Regions from separate parts of the Planococcus chinensis genome, predicted to be linked through region 2. Evidence: riboswitches for the same ligand, from Rfam matches in the RefSeq annotation. Region 2 holds a riboswitch; each other region holds the start of a gene.

Region 1 (5,233 bases), on a different contig from region 2:
TCATCCAGACGGTCAAATTGCTTGAACCGGGGTTCGGCGGTGTGAACCTCGAAGACATTTCGGCTCCCACTTGTTTTATCGTGGAAGAGCGGCTGAAGCAGGAAATGGACATTCCGGTGTTCCACGACGACCAGCACGGTACGGCGATTGTTACGCTTGCCGGGCTGATCAATTCGCTGAAGCTCGTCGGCAAAGGGGTCGAGGACGTCAAAGTGGTGGTCAATGGAGCCGGTGCTGCCGGCATTGCGGTCGTAAAGCTTCTGAGCAAATTCGGCTTCAGCCATTTGATCATGTGCGACACCAAAGGAGCGATCTTTAAAGGGCGGACAAATGGAATGAACCCCTATAAGCAAGAAGTTTCCGAAATGACCAATTACGCAAAAGAGACGGGCGGGCTCGACGAAGTGATCAAAGGGGCGGATGTTTTTATCGGCGTCTCCGCTGCCGGCGCTTTGACAGAAGACATGGTCGCGTCGATGAACCAGGATGCCATCATCTTTGCCATGGCGAACCCGAATCCGGAAATCCTGCCGCATCTGGCGAAAAATGCAGGAGCACGGATTGTCGGAACCGGGCGTTCGGATTTCCCCAACCAGGTAAACAATGTACTGGCTTTTCCGGGAATCTTCCGCGGGGCGCTTGACGTACGGGCATCCGAGATCAATGACGCCATGAAAATCGCGGCCGTCGAAGCGATTGCGGGCCTGATTGAAGTGGGCGAACTTCATGACGATTACGTCATTCCGGCACCGTTTGACCAACGGGTCGCACCGGCTGTTGCGGCTGCGGTGGCAAAAGCGGCGATTGAAACAGAAGTGGCGCGCCATCCGGCGGTGACGACAGAAACGGCCGAATCTTCCGTGCCGATTGGAGCGGCCGGCAGACGAGGCTAATATATAATAGAAGAAAGCCGTCCGTGTTAGCGCATTGGACGGCTTTCTTTGTGTAAAAATGGGAATCGCCGATAAATCCCCAGAATCGCAGATAAAACCACAGAATCGCCGATAAACTATAAAAATCGCCGATAAACCAAAAAAAATGAAAGCCGGGTGCAAAGGATAGGAATCCGGCTTTCGGAGGTTTATTTCACCAATTCGGCAGGGTGGGTACGGCGTACTTTCTGCAATGCCTGCTCCAGGTCTTCAAGCAGATCGTCCGCGTGTTCAAGCCCGACAGATAGGCGCAGAACGCCGTCCGTGATGCCGCGTTTTTCGCGCTCTTCTTTCGGCATGGAAGCGTGGGACATCGTCGCAGGATACGAAAGTATCGTTTCAACAGCACCGAGGCTGACGGCGAAAATCGGGATCTGCAGGCTCTCTACAAAGGTTTTGGCCGCGGCTTTGTCTGCAAGGCGGAAGGAAAGCACAGCACCGGCGCCGGTTGCCTGGCGTTCGTGGATCGGATTCCCAGGGTGGAAACGGAAGCCGGGGTAATAAACTTCCTCGATTGCCGGATGGGTATGCAGATAATCGGCGATGATGCGGGCGGAAGCCGATGACTGTTTCAGCCTTGAGCCCAAGGTTTTGATGCCCTGGATCAATGAATAGGAATCCTGTGCGCCCAGCACCGAACCGAACGTATTCTGGATAAATCCGAGGCGGCTGCTTAGTTCCGGATCTTTGGTGACGGCGAGCCCGGCTATGATATCGCTGTGTCCGGACAGGAATTTTGTTGCACTGTGGAGCACAAGGTCTGCGCCGAGGTCGAGCGGGTTCTGATAAAGCGGCGTCATGAACGTGTTGTCGACGAATGTCAGGCAATCATTCGCTTTGGCCAGTTTAGCCGCAATTTCGATATCGGTGATTTTCATCACCGGATTCGAAGGGGTTTCGATATAGACCACTTTGCTGTTTTCCTGGAAAGCAGCGGCCATTTCACTCAAGTCGGTCATGTCGACAAACGAATAGCTGATTCCGAACCGCGGCAGCACTTCGGTAACAAAGCGGAAAGTTCCGCCGTACACGTCTTCTGAAACGAGGACGTGGTCCCCGGCAGACAGCAGCATGAAAGCCGAAGAGATAGCGGCCATGCCGGAAGCGAAAGCAAAACCGCGTGTGCCGTTTTCCAGTTTGGCAATGGTTTCTTCAAGTTTTTGCCGTGTCGGATTGCCGGAGCGGCTATAATCGAACGGACCGAATTCTTCGAAATCCGCTTGGTGGTATGTCGACGATAAGTAGATCGGGACATTCACCGCGCCTGTCTTCTCATCAGTGCCAGCAGCGTGGATCAATTGGGTTTCCAACCGGTTTGTCTTCATAGGCGTACGCCCTCCTTGTCGAATATTTTCAATGCTTCGGCGAGGTCTGCCGCCAGATCTTCCGCTTCTTCAATGCCCACTGAGAACCGCAGCAGCCGGTCGCAGATGCCGCGGCTTGTCCGCTCTTCATAAGGAATTTCAGCGTGGGTCTGGGTAGCCGGGTAGGTGATGAAACTCTCAACGCCGCCCAGGCTTTCGGCGAATGTGATCAATTCCAGGCTTTCGAGGAACGGGGCGACCCATTCCGCTTGGTTCAGCCGGAACGAAAGCATGCCGCCTTTCCCGGGGTACAGGACGTCCGATACGGCCGGATGGGATTGTAGGAATTCCGCCATTTCTTTGGCGTTCTTTTCGTGTTGTTTCATGCGGAGCGGCAATGTCTTCAACCCGCGAATCAATAGCCAAGAATCAAACGGCGACAGCACTGCGCCGGCCGAATTGTGCAGGATAGCCAAGCGCTCACATAGGGCATCGCCTTTCGCGGCCACCAGTCCGGCGAGTACATCGTTATGGCCGCCGATATATTTGGTGGCGCTATGCACGACAATGTCGGCGCCGAGTGAAATCGGCTGTTGGAGATAAGGCGTCAAGAAAGTGTTGTCGGCAATTAAAAGCAAGTTGTGTTTTTTGGCCAAAGCAGCATAGTGTTCCAAGTCGATTTCCTGCATCAAGGGATTGGTCGGCGTTTCGATGAAGAACGCACGGGTGTTTTCATTGATCAATGCTTCGGTCTTTTCAACATCGCTGAAATCTGAATAGTGGGTATGGATGCCGAAGACATCGGAATAATGGTTCAACAGGCGGTAAGTGCCGCCATAAATATCTTCAGGCACCACGAGTTCGTCGCCCGGGCGGAACTGGGACAGCACCAATTGGATGGCAGCCATGCCGGAACTGCAGGCAAACCCGGCATCTGCGCCTTCCAGCGCCGCAATGCCTTCTTCGAGAACCGTACGCGTCGGGTTTTTCGTGCGGGTATAGTCATAGCCGGTGGATTTTCCGAGGCCTTCATGCTCGTATGCCGTTGATAAGTAAATCGGAGCGCTGACTGCGCCGGTTTTTTCATCGCTGCGGGTGCCTAATTGTACCAATCGGGTTTCTAAACTTCTCTTTGCCATTTCGCTCATCCTTTCAAAATAAAAAACAGGGGCTTTCTTCAGAAAAAGAAGAAAGCCCCTGCCGAGGAACACGTTCTTCTCATCTTCTAGGCATGCGCCTATTGGAATTAGCACCGTGGCCATTTGCAGGCTGGTTGCTGAGACTTCACAGGGCCAAATCCCTCCGTCTCTCTAGATAAGAAATAAAATATGCAGTTGAATTTATATAATACAGATTACTTTAATGCAATTGGATGGAAAAGACAAGAGGAAAACCGAATTTTTATTAAAATTCACTCAATAAAGGCGTTCGCCGAATGCAGGAGGATTCCGTATAGGAGCAAGCGGGTATAGAATAAACCGGTGTCTTTGCCGGCGGATTTTCCAGATAAGAGCTGCGGCGCCAAAAAGGAAAAGCGCTCATTCTGTGTTCGTATGATATTGAAATCATCCGGTGCAAAGGACAACACTTTTAATTCGAAAATCGAAAGGTTATAATAGACACTAGAATTTAGCGAAAAGGGGCTTTTTGATGTATATTGTAACTTCCACTGTAACGGTGCCGGAAGAAAAAACGGACGATTTGATCGCCATTTATAAAAACCGCTCGCGGCGGGTCGACAAAGCGGAAGGCTTCCATTCGTTCCGGTTGATCCAGAATACCAAAAAGCCAAATGAGCTGACGGTGCACCTGGAATGGCATTCAAAAGAAGCCTATATGAAGTGGGTCAAGAGCAATGAGTTTAAGGAGATCCATGAACTTGAAAAGCATTATCCGGATCAGCAGCTTGCAGGCATCGTGCCGAAAGTGCGCCAATACGAGGTGGTGGCTGAATGAACACAGAAACCAAAGACCGCATTGCTTCGGCGACGGCAAATAGCATCTATGAAGCTTATCCCTCATTATGGGACCGGTTCGGGGAACGCGGATTCCATCGTACGGAGGAAGACAACCGGCATCACCTTGACCATTTGGAGACGGCGTATGACCTGCAAGACCCTAAAATCTTTCTCGATTACAGCGCTTGGCTTGAAGGCGTGCTGAACAGCCGCAATGTCGAGACCGGATTGATCATCGATAATTTTGAACGTCTGATGGATATACTGCCCGGAAAGGCAGAAAAGGCCGAAGGGGAATTCATGCTTTCATGCCTGAAGCAAGCGAATAAAATGTTGTCGGAAAGAAGACTTGAAGGAGGTTGAAGAATGATTCAACCGAAACAATTGGCGGAATTGTTCTTGGCAGGAAATGATGCGGAAGCCCTCGTGCAAGTCCGCAGATTTCTGGAGGAACATACGCAGCACGAACTGTTTGCGCGATTGCTGACACCGGCAATGTACCATGTCGGAGAATTATGGGAAAACAATGAAATCGGGGTAGCCGATGAACATTTGGCAACTGCCGTTTGTGATTTTGTCGTATCCGCCGTCGAAAACCGGAAACAGCAGGGGGATGGCACTGAGCGGAAAGTGATGGTCCTGGGGCCGGAAGGCGAAGACCATTATATTGGTTTGAAAATGGTATCGAGCCGATTCCGCGAGAACGGCTGGTCCGTGAAGTACCTGGGCCCGAATTTGCCGCTCGACCATGCTTTGGACGCTGCCAAACGCTGGAAGCCCGACGCTATAGCCCTATCAGCGGCGCTTGTCTACCGGTTGCCGGTGATCAAGACCTATATCAATGAATTTCTGGACCTGGACCCGAAACCGATTGTCTTTTTGGGAGGTCGGGCAGTTTCAAAAGCGAATCCGGAGGCACTCCGCAATGAAGGTGCGATCGTCCTGGAAGATCTTGAACAATTAGAGCGATGGCTGACGATGGGAGAGGAACCGCAAGATGGATACGGAATATCAGTTTGAAGGCTTGCCGCTCCCGGCT
Region 2 (5,233 bases):
CCGCTTTGATGGCCTGTTCGAGGTCGGCGATCAGGTCTTCCGGATTCTCCAGGCCGATCGACAAGCGGATCAATTCTTCCGTCACCCCTGAAGCTTCCAGTTCTTGAGCCGTCAATTGCTGGTGGGTCGTCGAAGCCGGGTGGATAATCAGCGATTTCGCATCACCGACATTCGCCACGTGGGACCATAAAGCGACACTGTCAATCACTTTCCGGCCTGCTTCACGGCCACCCTTCACGCCGAAATTGACAATCGAACCATAGCCGTCCTTCAAATATTTTTGGGCCAATTGGTGCGACGGGTGATCTTCAAAGCCGATATAGTTGACCCACTCCACTTGCGGATGATCCTTCAGGTATTGGGCGATGATGCGGGCATTGCTGTTGTGGCGCGGAATCCGCAGATGCAGCGTCTCGAGCCCCTGCAAAAAGGCATGTGCACTTTCCGCGCTGAGCGATGGTCCGAAATCACGCAGCAGCTGGACGCGGAGTTTGGTCGCAAATGCCGCTCCTGCCGCATCGATTCCATAGCGGATGCCGTGATAGCTTTCATCCGGTTCCGTGTAGTTGGGGAATCGCGGATTGTCGTAGTCGAATTTACCGCTGTCGACGACCACGCCGCCGATGGTCGTCCCGTGCCCGCCAATCCATTTCGTTGCCGAATGAATAACGACGTCCGCCCCGAACTCGATCGGGTTGCTGCCGTATGGCGAAGCGAATGTATTGTCGATCAATAATGGCAAGCCGTTTTCATGGGCAATCTCCGCCACTTTTTCAACATCAAAGACGTTCAGGCTAGGATTGCCGATGATCTCCCCGAAAATCGCTTTTGTCTTGTCTGTGATGGCGCCCCGGAAGTTTTCCGGATCCGTGCCGTCGACGAATTTCACCGTGATGCCGTATCTCGGCAAGGTATTGGCGAACAAGCTGACTGTGCCTCCGTACAAATTGCTGTCTGCCACGATTTCGTCGCCGGCTTCCGCCAAGTTCAATATGGAGAATGCGATGGCCGCCATGCCGGAAGACAGGGCGACAGCTGCCGACCCGCCTTCAAGAAGAGCCACACGCTGTTCAAATACATCCACCGTAGGGTTCATGATGCGCGAATAGATATTTCCTGCTTCTTTCAAGCCGAACAAGTTCTGGGCATGTTCCGTATTCTTAAACACATAGGAAGTCGTTTTATGGATGGCGACCCCTCTCGCTCCGGTCACTGGGTCCGGCTGCTGTCCGCCGTGCAATAAAAGCGTTTCTGGTTTAAAATTTGTCATTTCTATTCCTCCTAAGGTTTTTTTGATGGAAACCGCGGGTTGAGGAGGGAACAGAAAAAGCCCTCTTCGGTTAAGAAGAGGGCCGTCACATACGGGTATGCCTCCTCTCATCTGCCAGATCCCGTCTTTCCGGATCTGTAGGATTTAGCACCTTTCCAAGCTGAGCTGCTTGTCGGTTGCCGGGCATCACAGGGCCTATTCCCTCCGCCTCTCTTGATAAGAGTATTCAGATTTAGTTTTCCATCATGTCCTGAAGTATATAAAATGGATGTGGGATTTGTCAAGCGGATAATTCTAAAAATTTTGAAACCTGCGCTTCTTTCAAACGTTAAATCTATAAGAGAAGGAGTGGAAAAGATGTTTTCATGGATAGTTATTGCTCTCATCATAGGTTATATTGTCGGCTGCATGCATGGTTCACTGGTCGCGCAGCTGTTGACAGGCGTCAACATCAAAAAAGAAGGCGTCAAAAATTCAGGCGCTTCAAATGCAGCCATCGTGCTCGGCTGGAAATACGGAGCGCTGGTCGCTTTCCTGGATATTCTCAAAGGCGCAGCTGCCGTGTGGGTGTTCCGCTGGGCGCTGCATGCTTCTTCACTTTCAGAAGAAACCGTCTGGGCCCTGCTGTTCGTCGTCGGTGCCGGCGTCGTCGTCGGACACAACTTCCCTTTCTATATGAGGTTCAACGGCGGAAAAGGAACAGCGGCCGTCATCGGCGTCATGCTGGCGCTCGACTGGAAGCTTGGCTTGGCCGGCCTGCTGCTTCTTGTCGGAGCAGCACTCGCCACCAATTACCTGGTCGCGGGCGTCTTGGTCCTGTATGCCACGTTCTTCGCCATTGCCTGGTGGCCCGCTGAAGGCGGACTTCCTTTGTTCATTGCTGCTGCGCTGTTCGCGATGGCTGTATTCAAGCACACGGAAAACATTTCCCGCATCGCAAACGGCACTGAAAACAAGGTTTCTTCCGTATTCCGGAAAAAGGCTGAAGGATCTTCCTGAAATTTTTTTAAAAGAAAAGGTTGACTTTTTCAACAATCCCCCATAAAGTAGTCCTTACAAATCAAATACGTACATCACTTTCTTATCCAGAGAAACCGAGGGACAGGCCCTATGACGTTTCGGCAGCGGATTCGCATCATGCGAAAACTGTGCTAACTCCTGCAAACGCATTTTTGCGTTTGGAAGATGAGAATGAGATGGTTTCATGCCGAAGCCTTCTTTTTTCTTGTGGATAAGAAAAAAGGGGGCTTTTTTCGTTCACTTTCGGATAAAAAGCCCTCTGCGAAAAGATTTGCATTACTGGAACAGCTTGAGGAGGCTTACACTATGATTCAATTCGAGGAGGTAACAAAAACCTACCAGTCCGGCAAACAGTCGATCCACGCGCTGAACGGCATCGACCTGACTGTTGAAACTGGTGAAATATACGGCGTCATCGGCTTCAGCGGCGCCGGCAAAAGCTCGCTGATCCGGACAGTCAACCTGCTGGAGCGACCAAGCAGCGGCCGCGTGCTGATTGACGGAAAAGACATCTCCACCTTGTCCGCAAAAGACATTCGCCAGACGCGGAAAGACATCGGAATGATCTTCCAGCACTTCAACTTGCTGAATTCCAAAACCGTTTTCCACAATGTCGCCATGCCGCTCATCCTCGCCAAAACGCCGAAAAACAAGATCAAGGAACAGGTGAAGGACCTGCTGGATTTTGTCGGCCTGGGCGATCAGGCAGACAAATATCCCGACCAGCTTTCCGGCGGCCAGAAACAGCGCATCGGCATTGCCCGGGCGCTTGCCACCAATCCATCAGTTCTATTATGCGATGAAGCCACTTCGGCGCTGGATCCGCAGACCACCCAATCCATCCTGGAACTGCTGCGCCGCATCAACCGCGAATACAACATCACGATCCTGCTGATCACTCATGAAATGGGCGTCATCCGTGAAATCTGCGACAAAGTGGCAGTGCTTGAAGCAGGCAAAGTCATCGAACAGGGAACGGTGTTCGAAGTGTTCACCAATCCGCAGCACACGACGACCCAGCGCTTTGTCCGTTCCGTCATGAATGACGAACTGCCGGAATCGCTGCTGAAGCAGATCCAGGACCCGGACCGCAAGCACACCATCTACCGGATCCAGTTCACCGGCGCTTCTGTTGGACAGCCGCTAATGTCGCGGATATCCAGGGACTTTAACCTGGACCTGAATGTTTTGTTTGGCAATATCACCGAACTGCAGGGCGAACCATACGGCAATCTCATTGTCGAATTTACCGGCCCTGCCGCTGAAATCCAGCTGGCCTTAACATCCATACGCAGCAGCAATGTCAAAGTCGAGGAGGTGCGGAATTATGCTAGTTGATAACGAACAAATCTTGGAAGCCCTCTGGGAAACCATCTACATGACGGGCGCATCCTTCCTGTTCTCGCTGGTCATCGGCTTCCCGCTCGGCATTCTGCTGGTCGTTACCCGAAAAGGCCATTTATTGGCGAACGAACCGGTTTCAAAAGTACTGAATATCATCATCAATATTTTCCGGTCCGTGCCTTTCATCATTTTGATGGTCGCCATCATCCCGATCACCCGGCTGATTGTCGGCACATCCATCGGGACGGCCGCTGCCATCGTGCCGCTCGTCTTCTATGCCGGGCCTTATATCGCCCGGCTGATCGAAAACTCGCTGCTTGAAGTCGACCATGGTGTTATCGAAGCGGCCCAAGCCATGGGGGCATCGCCGTTCCAGATCATTTTCCGCTTTCTGATTCCTGAAGCGCTGAGCTCACTGGTTCTGGCCCTGACGATCGCGATTGTCGGGCTGATCGGCGCTTCTGCCATGGCAGGCGCCATCGGAGGCGGCGGACTCGGCGACTTGGCCATCACTTACGGCTATCAGCGGTTTGACACGCTTGTCATGGTCATTACCGTAGCCATCCTGGTCATCCTTGTACAAGGCGTCCAGTCGGGCGGCAACTTGCTGTCCCGGCGGGTACGCAGAAGATAAATCCGTACTGCAAATTCAATTAAACTAATCTATTGGAGGAATACATCATGAAAAAACTTTCATCTCTTTTATTGCTGGCCATCCTGGCTTTGGTCTTAGCCGCCTGCGGAGGCGGAGACGACAGCGAAGGCGCTGACGGCAACCGCAAAATCACACTTGGAATCAGCGGCTCGGATACAACAATCTGGGATTACATCGCGGACAAAGCCGAAAAAGAAGGCATCGACCTTGAAATCGTCACTTTCTCGGATTATGTAGCACCGAATATCGCGCTTGCTGAAGGCGAACTCGATTTGAACGCTTTCCAGACCATCTCCTATTTTGATGAGTTTGTCGCCGAGCACAATATCGACATCGTTCCGATCGGCTCAACGGTCATTGCACCAATGGGCCTCTACTCCGAGAAATACGAATCCATCGAAGAACTTCCGGACGGTGCACAAATCGCGCTGCCGAACGAAGCGACAAACATGGGCCGCGGATTGCTTCTTCTACAGGAAGCCGGTTTGATCAAATTGTCCGACGATGCAGGATTGACGGGCACTGCGGAAGATATCATTGAAAACCCGAAAAACATTGAACTTGTGCCGATGATTTCCGGCCAGACGCCGCGTGCAATGCCGGACGTGGCAGCATCCATCATCAATAACGGCATTGCGGTCGACGCCGGTCTGAATCCGACGGAAGATCCGATTGCCCGTGAAAGCGATACGGCAAAACCTTATATCAACCTGATCGCCGCCAGCGCTGAAAATGCCGACGATCCGGATTACCAGAAAATCGTAGAACTTTACCAGCAGGAAGACACAGCCGACTTTATCGTTGAGCATACGAAAGGCGCCCAGATTCCGACATTCGTTCCTGTCGAGGAGCTGGTCGACTACCAATAAACCGCAAGGAGGAATTTCAATGACAGCAATCAAAGAAGCAGCCTTGACCATTTCACAGTCCATCGACGCCAAACG
Region 3 (5,233 bases), on a different contig from region 2:
TTCCGCGAAAAACCGGACGCTTTCAAGATCGGACAAATCGAGCGGCATGACTTCCACATCCGCTTGGCGGTTTACATTCAGGATAGCGTCGCGTGCAGCTTGTCCTTTTTCGGTATTCCGCACCGCGAGGATGACCCGCGGGCCGCGTGCTGCAAACACCATGGCGGTCTCAAGCCCGATGCCGCTGTTCGCCCCCGTGATGATAGCGGTCTTTCCGGATAATGAATTGGGTTCCATAATATCAGCTCCTAATTTCTGTATAAGGTTCCTTTAAACCTATCATTAGGGAGCGTGGGGGACAAACGGGAAGGCTTTTTGGATTCTTCGGCATTTTTGCTCATGGTATAATTGAAGCAGAAGATTAGAACCCGCATCAGCAGTTCGGAACGGGTACAGAACATGCTTCAATCGAATAAACGGAGGAATAGAGAATGAGTGAAGAGTGGGGAAGCGGCGGATATGATGGTGGCATGTTGGGAGATTCAAAAAAGAAGAAGAGCTCCGCACGGACAAGAATCCCCAGATTTAAAAAAATCAAAAGAAGCCGGTCGCGCAGAAGAGGGAGGCGCCCGGAAGAACAAGACGCCGAGACCCATATAGTGATATGGGCAGCAGCCGCTTTTTTGTTGTCAGCTGTTATGCAGGCAGAGTGGATTGCCGTTTCTTATTTTATGAGTTTTGTTTTGTATGCGTTCCTTACAAAAGATATCGAGCCGTTAAAATTTCTGTCGAATGCAATATTAATTGTAGGAATTCTGTTTTTTATGGCCCTTACGCTTGTTCAGGCCATTAGTTTACTGGCTGATTCTGGCTTCCTAAAAGATCCGGCCACCGTAAGGGCTTATAAATATATCATCGGGATTCCTGTACTGAGTTGGTCCCTTGTCCGGATAACAGAAGCCATGATCGACGGACCGTGGAAACACGAATTTAAAAGCTAAGGCATACATAAGCGATAAAAAAGGTCTAAAAAGCCTAAAACGAAAAGGCCAGAGGAGAAAAAGCAACGCTTTTCTCCTCTGGCCTTTTCCTTATTCTTTGACAGCTGATGGGAATGGAGGCGGCGACTCCAGCGGGACAGCGAAGTGCCGAAATCCACTCGGACGCCAGTCCGAGTTAGTTCGGCGCAAGCCCGCGGAAAGCGTCCGCCGCAATGGACAGCAGCCTTTTTGGACAGTCCTAGTCGTTCATGCACCGCGGCGGAGCACTTTTTGCAGGAATTGCTGCGTGCGTACTTCGGTCGGTCGGGTGAAGATGTCTTCTGGTTTTCCTTGTTCGACGATATGGCCGCCGTCGATAAAGATGACGCGGTCCGACACGTCGCGGGCAAAGTCCATTTCGTGGGTGACGATGACCATCGTCTGGCCTTCCCGCGCGAGTTCCTGGATGACCGTCAGCACTTCGCCGACAAGTTCCGGATCGAGCGCGGAGGTCGGTTCGTCGAACAGCAGGAGGTCCGGCTTCAGCGCGAGAATCCGCGCGATGGCGGCGCGCTGTTTCTGGCCGCCTGACAATTGCTCGGGATACTGGTCCTTATGGGCGAGCAGTCCGACTTTTGCCAGCAGCGCTTCGGCTTCCGCAATGACTTCCCGTTTGTCCCGTTTCTGTGCGATGAGCGGTGCTTCGATGATGTTCTCAATGACTGTCTTATGCGGGAACAGGTGGAAATGCTGGAAGACCATGCCGGAATACTGCCGGATGTCGGTTTTCTGTTTTTTGCTCGGCGCTTTCCCGGTGAACGCGACATGTACCTGGTTGATTTGCAGCGAACCCGCAGAAGGGGTTTCGAGCAGGTTCAAGCACCGCAGCAGCGTCGTTTTCCCGGAGCCGGAAGGGCCGATGATACTGACGACTTCGCCTCTTTGGATCTGGAGCGAAATCGATTTCAGCACTTCGTTGTCATTGAACTTCTTGCTCAAGTTTTCCACTTTGATCATGCATTTTCCCTCCAATCAGGTTGTGACATAGCGGTTCGCCTTTTTCTCCAGGTAGTCTTGCAGCAAGGTGACGACTGTGCACAGCCCCCAGTAGATCAGGGCGACCAAAATATACAGCGTCAAGCTTTCATAGGTCTGACCGACGATGACTTTGGCGCGGTAGAACAGTTCCGACACCGTGATGACCATTGCCAGCGACGTCCCTTTGATGATGTCCATGAAGACGCTCGACAGCGGCGGCAGCGCAATGCGCGTCGCTTGCGGCAGGATGATCCGGCGCATCGTCTGCCAGTAGCTCAAGCGCAAGGTTTCGGCTGCTTCCCATTGGCCTTTGGCGACCGACGAGATGGCAGAGCGGATGATTTCCGCCGTGTAGGCGGAGAAATGGACACTGATGCCGATGATGGCGGCGGTCAGCGGCTTCATCTCGATGCCGACCATCGGCAGCCCGAAGTATAGGATGAATAAAATCACCAGCAGCGGGGTGCCGCGCATGAACGAGATGAACAAGCGGGCGGTGAATGAAAGCAATTTGAATTTATTCATGCGGGCAAGGGCGACGAACAAGCCGAAGACCAGTGCGAAAAACATGCTGATCAATGCAATTAGTACGGTGTCCCGCGCTCCCAATAAAATGTAGGGGAGGGAGTCCAGCGCAATTTCGATATTAAAAAGATACTCCCATTTAAAGTCGGCCATCTGAAGACTCCTTTACGTAATTATGTATGGATAGGGAACCCGGAGGCTCCCGAAGGGTTTATTCTTTTTCCAGGGGTTGGGTAACATCGTCGCCGAGGAATTTGATGGACAAGTCCTTGAGCGTTCCATCAGCGAGCAGTTCTTCCAGTGCAGCATCAATTTTTTCCTTCAGTTCCGGGCTGTCTTTCGGCAGGACGATCGCGCTGCTGCTGAATGAGAACTTCACGTCTTCCGCAAGTTTCAGGCCGGGCTTGTCGTATTGTTCGAGCGATCGCTTCAATACGAGGTAATCGTTCAGCGTCGCGTCCACGCGGCCGTTGACGATTTCGGGGAGGACCGTGTCAGAACCGGTATAGACGATCACTTCCGCGCCTTGCTCGCGTGCGTACTTCGCGTAATTGCTGGTCGCCGAACCGCCAACTTTCTTGCCTTTCAAATCTTCCACAGATTCTATGCCGGAGTTATCGCTTTCCCGGACAATCGCAGAGCCGTAAGAATGCTTGATCGGCACGGTGAAATCAAATTTTTCTTTGCGTTCATCGGTAACGGCAAAATCATTGGCCGCAATGTCGATCTGCCCATTCCGCAGAGCCGGAAGCAAGCCATCAAACTCCATTTCCTTGAACTCGACTTCGACGCCCAGTTTCTCGCCTAACGCGCGGGCGACTTCCACGTCATACCCTGTCAGTTCTTTTGTCGTTTCGTCATGGTATGTAATCGGGTAATAAAGCCCTTCGGTTCCGACAACGATTTTGCCGGCTTCCTCGATCCGCTCCCAAGAATTTTGGGCTTTGTCTTCAGAAGCGACAGCCGAACTGCTCGATTCCTCACTGCCGCAAGCTGCCAGCAAAAAACCGATTGCTGCAATCAATAAAACGAATAAAGTGCTGTGTTTAATTTTCATTTTTTAACCATCCTTTCATATCAGTTTACTAGGTTTTAGCTTTACAGAATTGCAGCTTCTCATGAGTTTTGGGCAAACAAAAAACCTCTTCCATAAGAAGAGGTTGGCATTTGAAATACAAAAATGTCCTGCTCTTCTTATCTCTCAAGCTTCTGCTTGTTGGATTTGGCACAGTACTCGTTTCCGAGTCCGCTGCCGAGGTTTCGCAGGGCCAATCCCTCCACCTCTCATGATAAGAACGAATCACTATTCAGCTATAACGGTAAGATTACCACCGTTTAGAGGAGGCGTCAACAGAATTTTCAAGCGATTTTTTTGGAAATATTTTAATTTTAAAATGAAAGCCCTTACAAATAAATGGAGGAGTTCGCTGATCGAACGGCATGCGCCAAAGGGGTTAAAGATGCTCGGAAATGACTCGTAAAGCGTGGTGAGAAGTCAGGCCAGGGCATCCTTGGCAGAAGATGGATGCGGCAGAAGACTGGCCGAATTCGGAGTGTAAACGTAATTTTTTTTGCGCAGAAACGCGCCTTAAAGAATAGGCCTTCGCGATATTTGCTTTCAGGCAATTTTATTTGCGTTTGAAAAATTTTATTTGCTTTCAAGAAGATTTATTTGCGCTTAAAAAGTTTTATTTGCGTTCGCGGGCCGGTTATTTGCGTTCAACAAAATTCGACACCAAATCCAGAACCCAAACCCTTGGTTTCATGCTTTTCGCGCCGCGAAAAGCGCACTTTCTTTTGGCATTCGTCGTTTATGCTCGCTTAGAGAAATTTACGCTCGTTCGTGGGCCGCTTACGCTCTTTCGCGAAGGCGTTACGCTCGCTCAAAAAAAATTGCGCTCGTTCAGCGGCCAGTTAAGCTCGTTCAACAAAATTCGACAATATTGAAACCCAAAAAAGCGGGAGAAGAAAAGCCCTGCTTTCTTCTCCCGCTTCTTTTATTTGTCGAAAGGGAACACGATGCCGGTCAGTTTTTCCGACACGGACCACAGCTTTTCCGCCGCTGCCCGGTCAAGCGCTGAAGGGTGTGGCAGCTCGAGCGCAGGGAATCCTTTGCGGTTGCCTTTGCCGTCCGGGCCGATATATTCACCGCCGGTCAGGTGCGGCATGGTCGCCGCATAGACAGTCGCGAGCGCGCCCATTTCCGGCGGCTGCAGGAAGCGGTTGGCATAGCTTTTCAAAAATGCCGGTGCGTCCCGCTTGCCGAACTTGAAGATGTTCGTCGCAGAAACGCCGGGGTGGCAGGCGACGCTGATCGTCTGATAGCCGTTCGCTTTCAGACGCTTGTCGAGCTCCATCGCAAACAGCATATTGGCGAGCTTGCTTTGATTGTAGAACTTCTTCGCTTTATAGCCTTTCGAGCCATCAAGATTGCCGAAGTCGATGGCCCCGCGGTTATGAGCCAGGCTGCCGATGGTGACGATGCGCGATCCCGGCGTTCCCTCGAGCAGCGGGAGAAGAAGGCCCGCCAGCGCGAAATGGCCGAGGTGGTTGCCGCCGAACTGCAGCTCGAACCCATCTTTCGTTTTCGTGTAAGGCGGCATCATGACACCGGCATTGTTGATCAGCAAATCAAGCGAATCAAAACGGCTCCGGAAGTGTTCCGAAAAGAACCGGACACTTTCAAGGTCTGCCACATCCAGTTGCATCACTTCAACGAGCGACCGTGAATGAAGCCGGAGAATCTCACT

The links. Region 2 has a riboswitch for S-adenosylmethionine ahead of ACFSDB_RS11820 (methionine ABC transporter ATP-binding protein). Riboswitches for the same ligand answer to the same signal wherever they lie in the genome.
Region 1: linked by a shared signal. The riboswitch ahead of ACFSDB_RS04435 (methionine biosynthesis PLP-dependent protein) and the one ahead of ACFSDB_RS11820 (methionine ABC transporter ATP-binding protein) in region 2 are both predicted to bind S-adenosylmethionine.
Region 3: linked by a shared signal. The riboswitch ahead of ACFSDB_RS08145 (transporter substrate-binding domain-containing protein) and the one ahead of ACFSDB_RS11820 (methionine ABC transporter ATP-binding protein) in region 2 are both predicted to bind S-adenosylmethionine.

What each region holds. Positions count from the first base shown of each region.
Region 1 covers NZ_JBHUFW010000004.1:425,194-430,426, forward strand. Annotated here, with positions in the region: gene ystJ (NADP-dependent malic enzyme) at 1-893, shown strand, start outside; gene metC (cystathionine beta-lyase) at 1,082-2,257, opposite strand; gene ACFSDB_RS04435 (methionine biosynthesis PLP-dependent protein) at 2,254-3,375, opposite strand; SAM riboswitch class I at 3,452-3,557, opposite strand; gene ACFSDB_RS04440 (antibiotic biosynthesis monooxygenase family protein) at 3,887-4,192, shown strand; gene ACFSDB_RS04445 (hypothetical protein) at 4,189-4,557, shown strand; gene ACFSDB_RS04450 (cobalamin B12-binding domain-containing protein) at 4,561-5,214, shown strand; gene ACFSDB_RS04455 (STAS domain-containing protein) at 5,192-5,233, shown strand, end outside.
Region 2 covers NZ_JBHUFW010000009.1:10,149-15,381, reverse strand. Annotated here, with positions in the region: gene ACFSDB_RS11830 (O-acetylhomoserine aminocarboxypropyltransferase/cysteine synthase family protein) at 1-1,270, opposite strand, end outside; SAM riboswitch class I at 1,375-1,493, opposite strand; gene ACFSDB_RS11825 (glycerol-3-phosphate acyltransferase) at 1,628-2,269, shown strand; SAM riboswitch class I at 2,349-2,462, shown strand; gene ACFSDB_RS11820 (methionine ABC transporter ATP-binding protein) at 2,597-3,628, shown strand; gene ACFSDB_RS11815 (methionine ABC transporter permease) at 3,618-4,268, shown strand; gene ACFSDB_RS11810 (MetQ/NlpA family ABC transporter substrate-binding protein) at 4,316-5,158, shown strand; gene ACFSDB_RS11805 (M20 family metallopeptidase) at 5,178-5,233, shown strand, end outside.
Region 3 covers NZ_JBHUFW010000005.1:101,415-106,647, reverse strand. Annotated here, with positions in the region: gene ACFSDB_RS08165 (oxidoreductase) at 1-237, opposite strand, end outside; gene ACFSDB_RS08160 (hypothetical protein) at 432-941, shown strand; gene ACFSDB_RS08155 (amino acid ABC transporter ATP-binding protein) at 1,188-1,937, opposite strand; gene ACFSDB_RS08150 (amino acid ABC transporter permease) at 1,953-2,636, opposite strand; gene ACFSDB_RS08145 (transporter substrate-binding domain-containing protein) at 2,695-3,540, opposite strand; SAM riboswitch class I at 3,675-3,779, opposite strand; gene ACFSDB_RS08140 (oxidoreductase) at 4,481-5,233, opposite strand, start outside.